DNA from 2 places in the Corynebacterium auris genome. Region 1 is predicted to be linked to the other one. Evidence: riboswitches for the same ligand, from Rfam matches in the RefSeq annotation. Region 1 holds a riboswitch; the other holds the start of a gene.
The links. Region 1 has a riboswitch for cyclic di-AMP ahead of CAURIS_RS07655 (C40 family peptidase). Riboswitches for the same ligand answer to the same signal wherever they lie in the genome.
Positions count from the first base shown of each region.

Region 2: another riboswitch for cyclic di-AMP. It lies ahead of CAURIS_RS03280 (resuscitation-promoting factor Rpf1 domain-containing protein); the one in region 1 lies ahead of CAURIS_RS07655 (C40 family peptidase).

Region 1 is NZ_CP047047.1:1,596,491-1,604,242, reverse strand. Features, by position in the region: gene qcrB (cytochrome bc1 complex cytochrome b subunit) at 1-1,004, shown strand, start outside; cyclic di-AMP (ydaO/yuaA leader) riboswitch at 1,348-1,525, shown strand; gene CAURIS_RS07655 (C40 family peptidase) at 1,535-2,170, shown strand; gene CAURIS_RS07650 (C40 family peptidase) at 2,379-3,410, shown strand; gene CAURIS_RS07645 (glycosyltransferase family 4 protein) at 3,410-4,561, shown strand; gene CAURIS_RS07640 (ROK family protein) at 4,585-5,568, shown strand; gene CAURIS_RS07635 (lysophospholipid acyltransferase family protein) at 5,565-6,302, shown strand; gene CAURIS_RS07630 (hypothetical protein) at 6,329-6,568, shown strand; gene CAURIS_RS07625 (polyadenylate-specific 3'-exoribonuclease AS) at 6,570-7,091, shown strand; gene CAURIS_RS07620 (class II 3-deoxy-7-phosphoheptulonate synthase) at 7,161-7,752, shown strand, end outside.
Region 2 is NZ_CP047047.1:680,877-688,628, forward strand. Features, by position in the region: gene CAURIS_RS03270 (helicase-associated domain-containing protein) at 1-1,293, opposite strand, end outside; gene CAURIS_RS03275 (hypothetical protein) at 1,347-1,538, shown strand; gene CAURIS_RS03280 (resuscitation-promoting factor Rpf1 domain-containing protein) at 1,623-2,252, opposite strand; cyclic di-AMP (ydaO/yuaA leader) riboswitch at 2,260-2,399, opposite strand; gene CAURIS_RS03285 (cold-shock protein) at 2,660-3,043, shown strand; gene CAURIS_RS03290 (DUF2771 family protein) at 3,059-3,556, opposite strand; gene CAURIS_RS03295 (glutaminyl-peptide cyclotransferase) at 3,567-4,352, opposite strand; gene CAURIS_RS03300 (DUF3027 domain-containing protein) at 4,363-5,124, shown strand; gene CAURIS_RS03305 (hypothetical protein) at 5,168-5,863, opposite strand; gene CAURIS_RS03310 (NCS2 family permease) at 5,959-7,416, shown strand; gene CAURIS_RS03315 (TrmH family RNA methyltransferase) at 7,413-7,752, shown strand, end outside.

The DNA of each region.
Region 1 (7,752 bases):
TGCACGTGCTGGTCCTGCCGGGCATCATCCTTGCCCTGGTCGCGGCCCACCTGCTGTTGGTGTGGTTCCAGAAGCACACGCAGTTCCCGGGGCCGGGCCGTACCGAGAACAACGTCGTGGGCGTGCGCATTTTGCCGGTGTTCGCCGTCAAGGCCATCGCCTACATGTTCATCGTCTTCGCTGTTCTCGCGGGCATGGCGGGCCTGACCACCATCAACAGCATCTGGACGATCGGGCCGTACAACCCCTCACAGGTGTCTGCTGGTTCGCAGCCGGACGTGTACATGTTGTGGACGGACGGCGCTGCGCGTGTCATGCCCGCGTGGGAGCTGTATCTGGGCAACTACACCATCCCGGGCGCCTTCTGGGTCGCCCTGATGTGTGGCATCATGGTCGTCCTCCTGTTCGCCTACCCCTTCATCGAGCAGAAGGTCACCGGCGACAAAGCCCACCACAACCTGCTTCAGCGACCCCGCGACGTGCCGACGCGCACGGGCCTCGGCGTGATGGGCATCGTCTTCTTCCTGCTGCTGACCATCTCCGGCGGTAACGACCACGTGGCCCACTTCTTCGAGATCTCGCTGAACGCCATGACGTGGTTCGGCCGAATCGGCCTGATCGTGCTGCCCCCGCTGGCCTACTTCATCACCTACCGCATCTGCGTGGGCCTGCAGCGCTCCGACCGTGAGGTGCTGGAGCACGGCATCGAGACTGGTGTGATCAAGAAGCTGCCGAACGGCGCCTTCGTCGAGATTCACCAGCCGCTCGGCCCGGTGGACGAGGAAGGCCACCCCGTGCCGCTGGAGTACGCCGGCGCGCGTGTGCCGAAGCAGCTCAACGAGCTCGGCTACTCCGACGCCGAGACCCTCGGGACCTTCAGCTCCCGCGAGCTGGATGTCACGGAGCGCGTCCGCGACGCGGAGGGTCGCCGGCACCACGAGGAGACCGAAACCGTACGCGCTCTGGAGGAGACCAAGGGTTCCTCCGACCGCAACGCCACCTAAGGCGAGCGCCTTAAGAAAGTGCCCTTCCCCGGTGCCGGGGAGGGGTTTTTTCGTGATCTTTTCGTGATGTGAGGTAAATCACTATACGGCCTGTAGTGGGCGGGCGGCCCGGCACGACCCAACTGTGAGGTGCCCGTGCGAGCGTGCGTATGGCGTGTTCAGGGCGCCTTTTTGGCGTCGGTAAGCGAGCTGGACTCGCGGCGGGAACCGGGCAACTTTCTACGGCGAAATGGCCCTGCGGCAAAATAACGGTGCGATAACGGGTGTCGCGTTGGACAAGAGCCGTATCCGTTTCGTAATCTTACCGAGACATTGCGACGACATAGTCGGACGCGATTCGCACAAGGACATATAGCCGAATCCCGCTCGAAGGGCGGGAGCCGGGGAACCACGACGGCCACGAGGCCACTCCCTGGGGTGAATGGGGCGCAAGGGCGGCGGTAGATCGCCGCGGAGTGCACCAGGGCCGACTCTCAGGCCCAACCCGACAGCTAACCCGGTAGGCGACTGAGATGATATGGAGAAAGTCAGTGGCTAAACACCGCCGCCAGAACAAGACCGTGACCCGCAACCTCGCTACCGCGACCGCCGTCGCCGCGGGTGCGGCCCTGCTGAGCCCTGCCGCGAACGCCGCCGAGGTGCGGATCCCGAACACGAACTACTCGGTCGAGGTCCAGGGGATCGAGAACGTCCCCCACATCGAGAAGATCCCCGGCGTGACCCAGTGGATCCCCTCCCTGGCCGAGCAGGGCACGGCGAACTACAACGCTCCGGCTTCGGCGAACCCCGCGTCCGCTCCCGCCCCGGCGGCGAGCGCAAAAACCCCGGGCGAGCGCATCGTTGAGATTGCGCGCACCAAGATCGGCGCTCCCTACGTCTACGGTGCCTCCGGCCCCGACGCCTTCGACTGCTCCGGCTTCACCTCCTGGGTCTACGCTCAGGCGGGCAAGGCGATCCCCCGCACCTCCCAGGCTCAGGCCTCCGCGGGCACCCCGGTCCCGCTGGACCAGCTGCAGCCGGGTGACATCGTCGCGTACTACGGCGGCGCCTCCCACGTTGCCATCTACGCGGGCAACGGCAAGATCATCGACGCGCTCAACAGCGGCACCCCGGTCGGGGAGCGTCCGCTGCACATGATGCCGGTTCACTCGGCTGTGCGCTTCTAGGCGCTTCTAGGCGCTTCTAGCTCGAGGCGCTCCACCCGCCCCCGGATGTCCGGCTGGGCGGGTTTCGCCATTTTTGGCTGGTCAAAGCGGTTTTTTATGGTCACTTGATTCCCGCCGAGAATGGACTATATTGAGATAACGGTTTTGTAAAGATGGTGCCGTATCAACGCGACGAACCGCGACGGCCCAGGATGTGAAAGAGGACTCAGTGGGCAAGCATTCCCTCCGACCCCGCCACAGCGCCGCACGCGCCACGGTGTCCGCCTTCGCTCTCGGGGCCACCGTCGTCAGCTCCGTGGCCGTGTCAGCCCGGGCCGACGACGTGGACGCTCTGATCGACGAGGTGGAAACCCTCTCGCAGGAGGCCACCGGAAAGAGCGAAGAACTCAAGAGCATTGAGGACGAGATCGCGAGCGCGGAGGGCCGCCTCGGCGAGCTGCGCGACCGGGTGGAGCGGACCCGGACCGAGGCGGAGGAAGCGATCGCCGCCCGCGAGTCCAAGCGGGAGGCCTTTGACACCATCGCAGCGTCTGCGAACCGGACCAGCACGGCGGACACCATCATCACCAGCCTGGGGGCGGACAACCCCCAGGCGTTCATCGACCGCGCGGCATACCTCGGTGCGGTTTCCCGCAACGCGGACCGCACCCTCGACGCCCTGCGGCAGGCGAACGACGAGGCCGCCGAGCGCGCCACGGCGGCGAACATCGCTGTGGCCGAGGCCGAGTTCCAGCGCAACCAGCTTGACTCCAAGCGCGCGAAGCTGGAGCGCGAGCGCGACGAGCTCGACGAGAAGGTGAGCCAGGTCGAAGAGCGGATCAACGCCCTGAACCCGGAGCAGCGCGCCCGCTGGGAAAACAAGAACAACCCGATCGAGGTGCCTGATCTTCTGCCGGGCGCCGGCGAGGGCGTCGTCGGTGCCGCCCTGGCACAGGTGGGCAAGCCCTACGGCTGGGGGGCCGCCGGCCCCTCCGCCTTCGACTGCTCCGGCCTGATGGTGTGGGCCTACAGCCAGAACGGCAAGTCGATTCCGCGGACCTCGCAGGCGCAGCTCGCCGGCGGCACCCCGGTACCGGTGTCCCAGCTGCAGCCGGGGGACATCATCGGCTACTACCCGGGTGTGACGCACGTGGGCATGTACATCGGCAACGGCCAGGTCGTGCACGCCTCCGACTACGGCATCCCCGTCCAGGTCGTGCCGCTGAACTCCATGCCAGTCCAGGGCGCCGTGCGCTACTGATGCGCACGCTGCTGGTTACCAACGACTTCCCGCCCACTGTGGGCGGGATTCAGTCGTATTTGAGGGATTACGCCGCCGCACTGGTCGAGCGGGCCGGACAGGACGGGCTCGTCGTCTTTGCCTCCACGCAGGACGCGGAGGCGGCCCGCCTGTGGGACGCGGCCTGCGGCTACGAGGTGATCCGCTGGCCGCGATCGGTGATGCTCCCCACCCCGGCCGTGCGCCGCGAGATGCAGCGCATCATCCGCGAGCGCGACATCGACACCGTCTGGTTCGGCGCGGCCGCCCCGCTGGCGCTGCTGGGTGCGGCCGCCCGCGAGGCCGGGGCGAGCCGGGTGGTGGCCACGACGCACGGCCATGAGGTCGGCTGGTCCATGCTGCCCGGAGCCCGCCAGGCGCTGCGCCGCATCGGCGATCGCGCGGACGTGGTCACCTACATTTCGCGCTACACGCTCTCGCGCTTCGGTCGCGCGCTCGGGCCGCACCCGCGCTTTGTCGCCGTGCCCTCCGCACTCGATACGGATTTCTTCCGCCCGATACCGCCCGACCGCATCGCGGCGGCCCGAGCTGAGCTCGGGGTGGGCCGGGCGCCGCTCGTCGTGTGCGCCTCCCGCCTCGTCGCTCGCAAGGGGCAGGACCAGCTCATCAGGGCGTTGCCACGCATTCGCTCGCTTGTCGACGGCACACACCTCGCCATTGTCGGGTCCGGCCCGTATGGACGGCGCCTGCACCGCCTCGCGGAGCAGCTCGCCCCGGAGCACCGAGCTGCCGTCACCTTCACCGGCGCTGTGGACAGCGAGCGGCTGCGCGACGTCATTGCGGCCGCGGATGTCTTCGCCATGCCCGCGCGCACCCGGGGCTGGGGCCTCGACACAGAGGGGCTGGGGATCGTGTACCTCGAGGCCCAGGCGTGCGGCGTGCCGGTCGTGGCCGGTGATTCCGGCGGAGCGCCGGAGGCCGTGGGGCCCGACAGCGGGGTCGTGGTTAACGGCCGCGACACCGCCGCACTGGCCGACGCGGTGGCCTCGCTTCTGGGCTACGAGGCCAGGCGCGTGAAGATGGGTGAGGCGGGCCCGGGCTTCGTCGAAAAGCACTTTGGGCGCGGCGAGCTCGGAGACCGCTTGTTCCGGGTTATCAACGGGGAGGAATGAACCGAGGGCTAAACTCGGTGCCTATGTCACGAAACCCCGACCACCCGCGCAACGCGGGGGCGCTGACTGTCGGCTTCGACATCGGAGGGACGAACGTCAGGGCCGGAGCGGTCGACGCGGCGGGTCGCATCGTGGCGCGGCGCGAGGCCCGCACCGCGCACACGGAGGCGGAGCTGGTGCGGACGATCGCCTGCATCGTCGAGGAGCTGCAGGCGGACTACGAGATCGGCGCCGTGGGCGCAGCTGTCGCCGCCTTCCTCGACCCGGAGTGCGAGATCGTGCGCTTCGCCCCCCACCTTCCGTGGCGGGATAACCGCCCCGTGCGTGCGGAGCTCGAGGACGCGATGGGGCTTCCCGTGCGCCTCGAACACGATGCGAACTCCGCGGCGTGGGGCGAGTACCGCTTCGGCGCCGCGCGCGAGGCGCGGACCTGGGTGTTTTTCGCCGTGGGCACGGGCATCGGCGCCACGCTCATGCACGGCGGCGAGATCTACCGCGGCTCCTTCGGCACTGCGCCGGAATTCGGTCACCTCACGGTCGTCCCGGGCGGGAGGGTGTGCTCCTGCGGGAAACAGGGGTGCCTCGAGCGTTACGCCTCGGGCACCGCCCTGGTGGACACGGCGCTGGAGGTTGCGGGCCAGGGCGGCTTCAAGGGCAGCGCTTTGTACCGCAAAGTCGTGGATAAGCGCGCCGACGGCCGCGACGTGATGAGGGCGGCGCGGGCGGGAGACGCGCTTGGGGTGGCCGCTGTCGCCGACTTTTCCCGCTGGCTCGGGAAGGGGCTGTCGATCGTAGCGGACGTGCTCGATCCCGAGCTGATCGTCTTGGGCGGAGGGGTCAGCCGGGACGCCGACCTCTTCCTCGACGACGCGCGCGAGGAGTTTGCCCACGGTATCGTCGGGGCGGGTTATCGCCCCGCGGCGCGCGTTGTGTGCGCGGAGCTCGGCGCCGACGCGGGTATGATCGGGGTCGCTGATTTGGCCCGGGAAAGGGGACTGCAGGGATGACGAACAAGTGGTACGTGTTTTTCAAAGCGACACTTGGCCCGCCGCTTTATCTGTGGAACCGCCCGACAATTCAGGGCAACGAGAACATCCCCCGGACCGGGCCCGCGATTATTGTGTCGAACCACCAGGCTGTTATGGATTCCTTCTACCTGCCCCTCATGGTGTGGCGGCAGCTGACCTTCCCGGCGAAGAAGGAGTACTTCACCTCTCCCGGCGTGGGCGGGGCCATCCAGCGGTTTTTCTTTTCCTCTGTGGGACAGATCCCCATCGACCGCTCCGATTCGGGCGCGGGCGAGGCGCTTGTCACCGCGGCCAAGCGCGTGCTTAGCGAGGGCAAGCTTTTCGGCATCTACCCGGAGGGCACGCGCTCGCCCGACGGGCGCGTCTACAAGGGCAAGACGGGCATGGCGCGCATCGCCATGGAAACCGGCGCACCAGTGGTGCCCGCAGCGATGATCGGGACGCGCAACGCCAACCCGATCGGTACGGTGATTCCCCGGCCGCGCAGGGTCCGCATGAAGATCGGGCAGGCGATTGACCCCCACGCGTGGGCTCGGGAGAACGGTTTTGATCCTGCCTCGCGCGAGGTGATGCGCCCCTTCACCGATTTCGTGATGCAGCAGTTGGCGGATCTGTCCGGCTACGAGTACGTGGATGTCTACGCTGCGGACGTGAAGAAGTCCCTCGAGGAGGGACGGGGCTACCCCGCGGGTGCAGAGCCGAAGCAGCGCTGAATTAGGGCTGAATTAGGATCGGGTTCATGGATCGGGATCTCGTTACGCGTATTGTCTTGGCCGCCGCGTTTATCGTGGCATTCCTCGTCGCTTCTCAGACAGGCTTCTACGTCAACGTGGTGGGGCCAGTGGCGGTGCTCGGCATCGCAGCCGTCATGTTCTGGCCGCGCCACGATGACGAGGACGACGATGCCGACGAGGCGGCCCAAACCGGGGTCCAAACAGGGGGCCAAACAGAGGTCGACGAGCCGGCGCGGAGCAGCTAGGGTGCGCTACTTCTACGACACCGAGTTCATCGAGGACGGGCACACCATAGAGCTCGTCTCTATCGGCATCGTCGCCGAAGATGGGCGCGAATACTACGCGGTGTCGACGGACTTCGACGCCACCCGGGCGAACCAGTGGGTGCGCAAGAACGTCCTGGATAAGCTGCCGAACCCGCACAGCATGGCGTGGAAACCAGCGCGCGCCATCCGCGACGAGGTGCTGGAGTTTCTCACCTCCTCCGGCTCCGCGCCGGAGCTGTGGGCGTGGGTGGGGGCCTACGACCACGTGGTCCTCGCCCAGCTCTGGGGGGACATGGCGGGGCTGCCGCGGCAGCTGCCCCGGTTCACCCGCGAGTTGAAGCAGTACTGGGAGATGGCGGGGCGCCCCCAGCTTCCCCCGGCGCCCGAGGGGGTACACGACGCCCTCGTCGACGCCCGCCACAACAGGGCGAAGTTCGAGGCATGCGCCCGGGCGCTCCCGCTGGACAAGAAGGGCAGAGCCGCCCACCCAACGGGACACTGATTCCGCAATCCGGAAGATTTCGCAGCCCTGCGGTATCCGCCCTGCTCCGGGCGTGATAGAAATATAGGGGTGAGTTGGACTATCGATATCCCGAAGAGTGTTCTGCCGGATCTTCCGCCGCTGCCCGGAGACCTGAACGAGAAGTTCCAGGACGTCATCGCCCGCGACGCCAAGCAGCAACCCACCTGGGACGAGCACGAAGCGAGCGCCGTGCGCAAGATCCTCGAGTCGGTCCCGCCCGTGGTCCTCGCCCCCGAGGTAGAAGCCATGAAGCAGCAGCTTGCCGACGTTGCACTCGGCAAAGCCTTCCTGTTGCAGGGCGGGGACTGCGCCGAAACCTTCGAGTCCAACACCGAACCCCACATCCGCGCCAACGTGCGCACTCTGCTGCAGATGGCGGCAGTGCTCACCTACGGCGCGTCCGTTCCCGTGATCAAGGCGGGGCGCATTGCCGGCCAGTACGCCAAGCCGCGTTCTTCCGATCTCGACGCCAACGGTCTGCCGAACTACCGCGGCGACATCGTCAACGGCGTCGAGCCGACGGCCGAGGCGCGCCGCCACGACCCGGCCCGCATGGTCCGCGCGTACGCCAACTCCTCCGCGGCGATGAACCTCGTGCGGGCTCTGGCCGCCTCCGGCACCGCGGACCTGCACAACATCC
Region 2 (7,752 bases), 920 kb from region 1:
GTCGGGGGTGGGAGGGCCCGGGATGAGAAGCGTCAGGTCGGCCTGCGCGATGACCTCCTCGACCTCCGGCGGTACGAGCTCCCCCGCGGAGGCCACGACGTCGCCGCCTGCCAAGAGAGCGCGCAGGGGAGTGGAGGCGTGCTCGCCGCCGAGCGCGCCAAAGTGGTGCGCCTCGCGCACAGCAGCCTCGATGAAGTCCTCCGACATACCGGCGGCCACCACCGGGGCGCGGTAGAACAGCGAGGCGGGGTCCTCGACAACCGTCGCCCGCGCGCTGTTGAGGCCGGGGGCGTGCGTGGTGTCGTCGAAAAGCCGGGCGTCCGTGTCGATGCGCCAGGGGGAGGCGACCCAGGCGCTCAAAAGGAGCGCCCACTGCTGCGCCAGCGGCGCGTCGAGCCAGAGCAGTCCCTCGCGCGTGGCGGCGAGGACCGGGCGCTCGGCGTCATCGTCGCCGCGTCCGAGGATCCCCGCGGCCTCGCCGGTGGTCATCACGAGCGAGGGGTCGAAGCCGAGCTGCTTCTTCAGGCCCTGGAGGGAGCGCACCCCGACGGTGGAGTCCTTGTTCAGCGGCAGCGGTTCGGCAAGCAGCCGCACCAGCAGCTGCCGCGTCTCGCGCACGGCGTCGAGGCCCTGGGCGGCGGCTTCTCGGTCCACCGCCTGCTGGTCCACGGGGTCGGTGGGCGGTGGGGCGAGGGGGTACTCGCGCGGCTGTTCGCCGCGCAGCGCCTCGCGCACGGGCCGGGGCAGGCGTACGGTGTTCGGGCCCTGCAGGACGAGAAGGTCGGCGTCGATGAGGGAGCGCACCGTCGGGTTCAAAGAGCGCATCATGCCGACACCGCCAGCCTGCGCCAGCCTCTCCAGGACGCTGCGGGACTCGGCATCGAGCGCCTCCACCTGTGCGGTGAGCCCCTCCGGCGCGCGGTCGAGGATGCGCCATCCCGGGGGCAGCCCGGCCAGCGCGCCGGGCGCGACCCGCAGGCCGCTTTCGCCGTAGACGAGCCCCCACGCGCGCAGCTTTGCCACGCTCGCCGCGGCGTCGACGGGGAGGCCTTCGAGGTGTGCGGCGCTGACGGGGTCGAGCTCCGCGCCGTGGTCAACGAGTGTTTCCAGCACCGCGATGTCGGCGGCGTTGAGTCGGCGCAGCGCACGCGCCAGCGATGCCGGCAGGTTCAGCCGCGATGTCAGGGCGGCCAGCGAGGGCGGGGTGGGAAAGGTGGCGTCGGGGCGGGCCTGGATGAGCGTGCGCAGCTCCTCGTCCGACATCGCGGCGAGGGCGGAGATGAGATCGTCCATTATGGGGGTGAGTGTACGTGCGTTTTGGCGGCGGACGTGAAAGAATATGGGGTATGGTTAAAGACGTAGAAAAGATCGGCCGCAAGAACCCGGCCTGGCCCGAATACACTCCCACGGGCCACCCCGTCACCGAGATCACTTCCTCCCTCGCCGGCGCATCCAGCCCCTTCGGGGACGACCTGATCCTTCCCCGCCCGTACGAGGAAACCGGCTACGTCCACCCCACCACGCGCATCAACCGTTAAACGCGCCCAGAGCGCAGTAAACCGCCTGCCCCGGCGATAACGCCGGGGCAGGCGGTTTTTCGCGTAGCGCCCGTTGAGCCGTGCTTAGCGCAGTGCGGCCAGCGCGGCAGCGACGTCGCCCGCGAGGAGGGCGTCGATAAGCGGCTTGTTGGCGTTGTAGAACGCGTTGTAGTTGTCGCGGTTGGCCTTGTAGGTGTCGTGGACCACGGCGGGTACGTGGATGTTGTACTCGGCCAGCTTGGACACGACCTGCTTGTACAGGGCGTCGACCTCAGTCTCGGTGGACTGCTGCTTCGGTGCCGCGGCGGGGGCGGGGGCAGGCGCCGGTGCGGCGGAGACGTTGCGCGGGGTGGGGGCGGAGTTCAGGCCGAGCTTCGCGGAGCAGGCGGGCCACGCGCCCCAGCCCTGGCCGGCGAGGGTGCGCTCGGCGACGGCGATCTGCTGCTCGCGGGTGGCCAGGTTGGCGGTCGGGGCGAACTCGGTGCCGCCGTAGGCCGCCCAGGTGGAGGGGGAGAACTGCAGGCCGCCGTGGTAGCCGTTGCCGGTGTTGATGGACCAGTTACCGCCGGACTCGCACTGCGCGAGGCGGTCCCAGTCGGAGTCGGGGGCAGCCGAGGCCTGCGGGGCGACGACGCCGCTCAGGGCGGCTGCGGCTGCGGTGCCGGCGAGTGCCTTGGCGGCAAAAGATACGGTCTGCTTGGTGTGGCGTCCCATGAAGTCTGTCCTCTCTTGTTGTCGCCTGCGAAGTTAGCTGTCGGGTTCTGGCGGAGGCGCCAGGCCGCTGTCGGTGCGGCTTCACCCCGTGCGCGGCGCGCGGTGGGTTCCCCGCTCCTGCCCTGTGAAGTTCAGTTGCGTGCGCGGGGCCGGGCAGGATTCGGCGGGCCCCGCTCAAGGTCTCGCCCGTATGGGCATGGCCGACACTTTATAGCTTTGTAACGATTGAGTCACGTAAGCGACACGGAACGGCCATCAAACCGTCCCATATGACAGTGTTTTCGCAGGTCATGCGCGTAGTGTGAACTATGTCACGCGCAATGGAGGCTGCTCTTCTCTCCCGCCCCGCGCGCGGGTATGATAGGCGGTCTTTACAGGACTTATCGCAAAAGAAAGAGGGGACGGACATGCCGATTGGAAAGGTGAAGTGGTTCGACGCGGACAAGGGCTTCGGCTTTGCGTCCAACCCGGGCGACGAGGACGTCTTTATCAGCAAGTCCGTCCTGCCCGAAGGCGTGGAGGACCTCGTCGCAGGCCAGCGCATTGAGTTTGACTTCGCGGCCGGGCGCAAAGGCCCCCAGGCGCTGCGCGTCGCCGTGCTCGAAACGCCGAAGCGGCGCCCCGTCCACCGCCGCAAGCCCGAGGAGCTGGGCAGCATGCTTGCCGACGTCATGACGCTCATCGAAACCCAGGTCCAGCCGGCACTGACCGCCGGGCGCTACCCCGAGCGCAAGGAAGCGCGCCAGGTGGCGGAGATCCTCCGTGCCGTGGCGAAGGAGCTCGACGCCTAACTGAACGGCCGCGTCCTATTCGAAGGCGACCGACCACGTTGCCAGCACGGGGGTTTCCTCCCCGCCTGCGGCAGCGTCCACGGTGAGGAAGGAGACCTCGGCGACGACGAGGCGCGCGCCGTCCTTCACGGGGTCCGCGGTGGCGTTTTCCGCTTGGCCGGACTGGAAAAGCTGCTCCTCGTTCGCCCCCGGGTCGTCGTAGATGGTGAGAAGCTTCCAACTGGAGGAGGCGATCTCCTCCGGCAGGGTGAAGGTGACCGGCGAGGACTCGTCCAGCTCGAACCTGGGGGGCTCGCCGCCGTCGCACTGTTCGTCGAGCTCGCAGATGGTGTACGGCTCCACGAGGAGCACGGAGTCCCCGTTGGCTACTTCCACCCGCAGCTCGCCCGGCGGGGTGATGGGCCGGGAGCGCTGCCACTCAAGGAAGAGCGCGAAGCCGCCCACGACGAGGGCGACGCCCACGACAAGGACGAGCAGCTGCGCCCAGGCGGGCACCTTCTTGGTTGAGCTCATGGCGGTGAGTCTAACCGGCGGGTTCGAAACTGACGCGGTACAGGTCGGGCCAGCGTTTGCCCGCGAGGTAGAACTCGTCGGTGCCCGGGATGTGAGCGATGCCGTTGAGGACGTTATTCGGGTCGGGGGCTGCGTTGTTCTCCAGCCCGGACGCATCGATCACGGCCGTGACCGCGCCCGAGTCGGCGTCGATGCGGAGGATATCGGTGGTGAGGAAGACGTTGGCGTACACCGCGCCGCCCACGCACTCGAGCTCGTTGATCCCGCTGACGGGGCTGCCCTCCAGGGTGACCTCGAAGCGCTCGCGCTCCTGCATCGTCTCGGGGTCCATCCGCCGCAGGTAGCTGGTGCCATCGGAATAGATCAGCTCGTCCTGGCGCGCGCACAGGCCCCAGCCCTCCCCGTCGATTCCGGCACGCCCCGTCTCTTCCAGCGTCTCGGCGTCGCGCTGGATGGCCACCCCGTTGCGCCAGGTCAGCTGCCACAGGTGCTCGCCCGCGCGGGTGATGCCCTCGCCGAAGTACTCCGGATCGAGCCCGGCGCTGACCAGCTCGTCGCCCTCGACCGTGCGGCGGTACACCCGCGACTCGCCCTCCTGGCCGGTGCCCACGTAGAGGGTGCCGTCCTCGGCGACCTCGAGGCCCTGGGTGAAGCTGCCGGGGTCAAAGTCGTAGCGGGCCTGGACGACCGCCTGCAGCTGCTCCGGACCTTCGGCGGCGGCCGAGCACGCCGCCGCGCCGGGCAGCACGACGGAAAGCACGGCGAGGTAGCAAAAGGCGCGCGCAGAAAGACCCATGCTCACTATCATGCACCACCTCACGCATAATGAGTGCGTGTCTGCTTCCACCAGATCTTCCCGTTCCTCCCGCCCCCGCCGCCCGTTGCTGGGGGACCGGGCCGTCGCCACCGCCAGGGAGGCCCTCGAAGAGATCGCCGGGGGCGAGGTGGGCGAGCACATCGGCGTGGCGGGGGTAAGCCCCAACGTGGCCACCCACCGCTTCGCGGCGGACGAGCCGGGCTACCCGGGCTGGGAGTGGAACGCGGTCGTGGCCTGCGCCACCGGCTCCACCTGGGTCACCGTCAACGAGGTTGCGCTCGTTCCCTCGCCGAGCGGCGACGCCCTCGAGGCGCCCGACTGGGTGCCCTACTCCGAGCGCCTGCGGCCCGGGGACCTCGGCCCGGGCGACCTCATGGCGCCCGCGCCCGACGACGACCGCCTCACCGAGGATTCCTTCTCCCGCGACGCCGTGACCTTCGCCGGGCGCGACACCAAGCGTTACCTCACCCGCGCCGGGTTAGAGGACGCGAAAACGCGCTGGCGCACCGGCGAGTTCGGTCCCAACAGCGAGTTCGCCGAGCAGGCCACCCTGCACTGTCGCAGTTGCGCGTTCTGGGTGCCGCTGGGTGAGCCCGTCGGCGACAACTTCGGGGTGTGCACCAACGAGTACTCCGCCGACGGGCGCGTCGTGGCCGCCAGCTACGGCTGTGGGGCGCACTCCGACACCGAGGTTGACACGGAGGCCAGCTCCGCGGGCACGCCTTACGACGACGAAAAGCCCCTGTACTAGGCGCGTGGTACTGGGCGCGTGATACTGGGCTCGTACAAACTGTTTAGAACGACGAGGCCCGCGCCCGACGCAGCTCGTTGACCTCCCTGTGCGTCGGAAGCCCGGCGCGTTGCAGCGCGGTGCGTCCGCCGACGGTCGCGGCGTACTCGCGCCAACCGGAGACGAGGCGCGCTCCGTAGACCGGGTCGACCAGCCAGGTTTCCGCCTCCATGAGATCTGCGACGCGGAAGCCGGCCGGGGCGGGATCGATCGTCGCGCCCCGCCACGCGAGGATGTCCAGCACGCCGTCCAGCGCGATAGAGGGCGTCGTATGCGGGTGCCCCGATACCCGCACGCGCGCGGTGCCGTCGGTCGCGATAGTGAGCAGGGCCGCGGCGATGGCCTGGGGGACGCGGGAGTGGGCGTCGATAAGCAGGCCCTCGTGCGTGGACAGCGAGGCGAGGGCGAAGCGCTGCCACCCGCAGTCGGGGCCGTGCACGGCCGGGTTTTCCCGCTCGTCGCGCAGCGGGGAGGAATCGACGGTGATTTCCTCGGGCGAGGGGGTCAGCGGGCGCAGGGAAAGCGCCGCGAGGCCGCCGCTGACCTCGATTACCGCCCGGCGGGTGCCCGAGACGAGGGAGAGGCGCACGCGAAGGCGGTTCAAATCGGCCGCGGACACACCGAGCGCGCGGAGGGCCCGGGCGTAGGCGGGCGCGTCGACGACGGTGCCCTCCGTGACCACGAAGGAAAAAACCTGCACGACAATACTCCTCAATTTCTCATTTCGCCCCGGCGGTGACAGGCTTAGACCGACAACTTCATCGCGCGAGAACGCACAACGAAGGGAAGCAGTACGTGAGTACCAGCGAATCCACAGCACGGCGCCGCCCCGGCGGAGGGCTCGACCGATTTTTTCACATCACCGAGCGCGGCTCCACGGTAGGCACCGAGGTGCGCGGCGGAGTGGTCACCTTCTTCGCCATGGCCTACATCGTCCTGCTGAACCCGCTGATCATCGGAACGAGCCCGGACCGCGAGGGCGTGGTCCTCGGCGTCCCCCAGGTCGCGGCGGCGACGGCCCTCGCGGCCGGCGTGATGTCCATCCTGTTCGGCGTGGTGGCCAAGTACCCCTTCGGCATCGCAACGGGCCTGGGGCTCAACACGCTCGTCGCCGTGACCCTCGTCGGCCAGCAGGGGTTGACCTGGCCGGAGGCGATGGGGCTGGTCGTCATCGACGGCATCATCATCTGCATCCTCGCCGTCACCGGTTTCCGCACCGCCGTCTTCCGTGCCATCCCGGATTCGATGAAGGCGGCGATGTCCGTCGGCATCGGCATGTTCATCGCGCTCATCGGGCTCGTTGACGCCGGATTTGTCCGCCGCGTTCCCGACGAGGCGATGACTACCGTTCCGGTCCAGCTCGGCATCGACGGCTCGATTGCCTCGTGGCCCACTTTCGTCTTCGTCATCGGCCTCCTCATCTGCGGCTTCGCCGTGATCCGCAACATCCCCGGCGGGCTGTTCCTCGGCATCGTGGCCACCACGGTCATCGCCCTGATCGTCGAGGCTGTCGTCGGCGCCGGCTCTGCCGCCGATTCGCCCTCGGGGTGGGCGCTGGCGGTGCCCTCCCTGCCTGATTCCCTCGGCGGGGTGCCCGACTTGTCCATCGTCGGCGACGTCGACCTCTTCGGCGCCTTCGTCCACGCCGGCGTCGTCGCCGCCTCGCTGCTCGTGTTCACCCTCGTTTTGGCGAACTTCTTCGACGCGATGGGCACCATGACCGCCCTGGGCCGCCAGGCGCAGCTGACCGACGACAACGGCGAGCTGCCCAACCTGAAGCGCGCCCTGGTCGTCGAGGGCTTCGGCGCTGTCCTCGGCGGCGCCGCGTCCTCCTCGTCCAACACCGTCTTCGTGGACTCCTCGGCGGGCATCGCCGACGGCGCCCGCACCGGGCTGGCCAACGTGGTCACCGGCGTGCTGTTCCTGCTCGCCATGTTCTTCACCCCGCTCTACGGCATCGTGCCCATCGAGGCCGCCGCCCCCGTCCTCGTCGTCGTGGGCGCACTCATGATGATGCAGGTGGGCACCATCGAGTGGTCGAAGTTCTACATCGCCCTGCCTGCCTTCCTCACCATCGCCACCATGCCGTTTACCTACTCCATCGCCGACGGCATCGGCGTGGGCTTCATCTCGTTTACGCTGATGGCGCTGTTTGCGGGCAAGCGCAAAGAGATCCACTGGATCATGTGGGTCATCTCCGCGCTCTTCGTCGTCTTCTTCGCCCACGGCCCGATCATGGAGGCCCTGGGATGACGCGCCGCACCACCATCACCGACCCCGCCGACCCGCGCCTCGACGACATCCGCGACCTGAAGCACTCGGACACAAAGAAAGACCTCGTCTTCGCCGAGGGCCCCCTCGTGTGCGGCCGCCTCGTCGAATCCCGCTTCCCCGTCCGCAGCGTCATCGGCTTCGGCGGCCGGCTCGATTCCTTCCTCGCCGACTTCGGCGCCCAGCTGCCGCCGGGCGTGCCCGTCTACGAGGTCACCCGCGAGCTGCTTGGCTCGGTCGCCGGCTACGACATGCACCGCGGCCTGCTCGCGGTGGGGGAGCGCCCCGCCCCGCTGAGCGTCGCCGAGGTCATCGAAG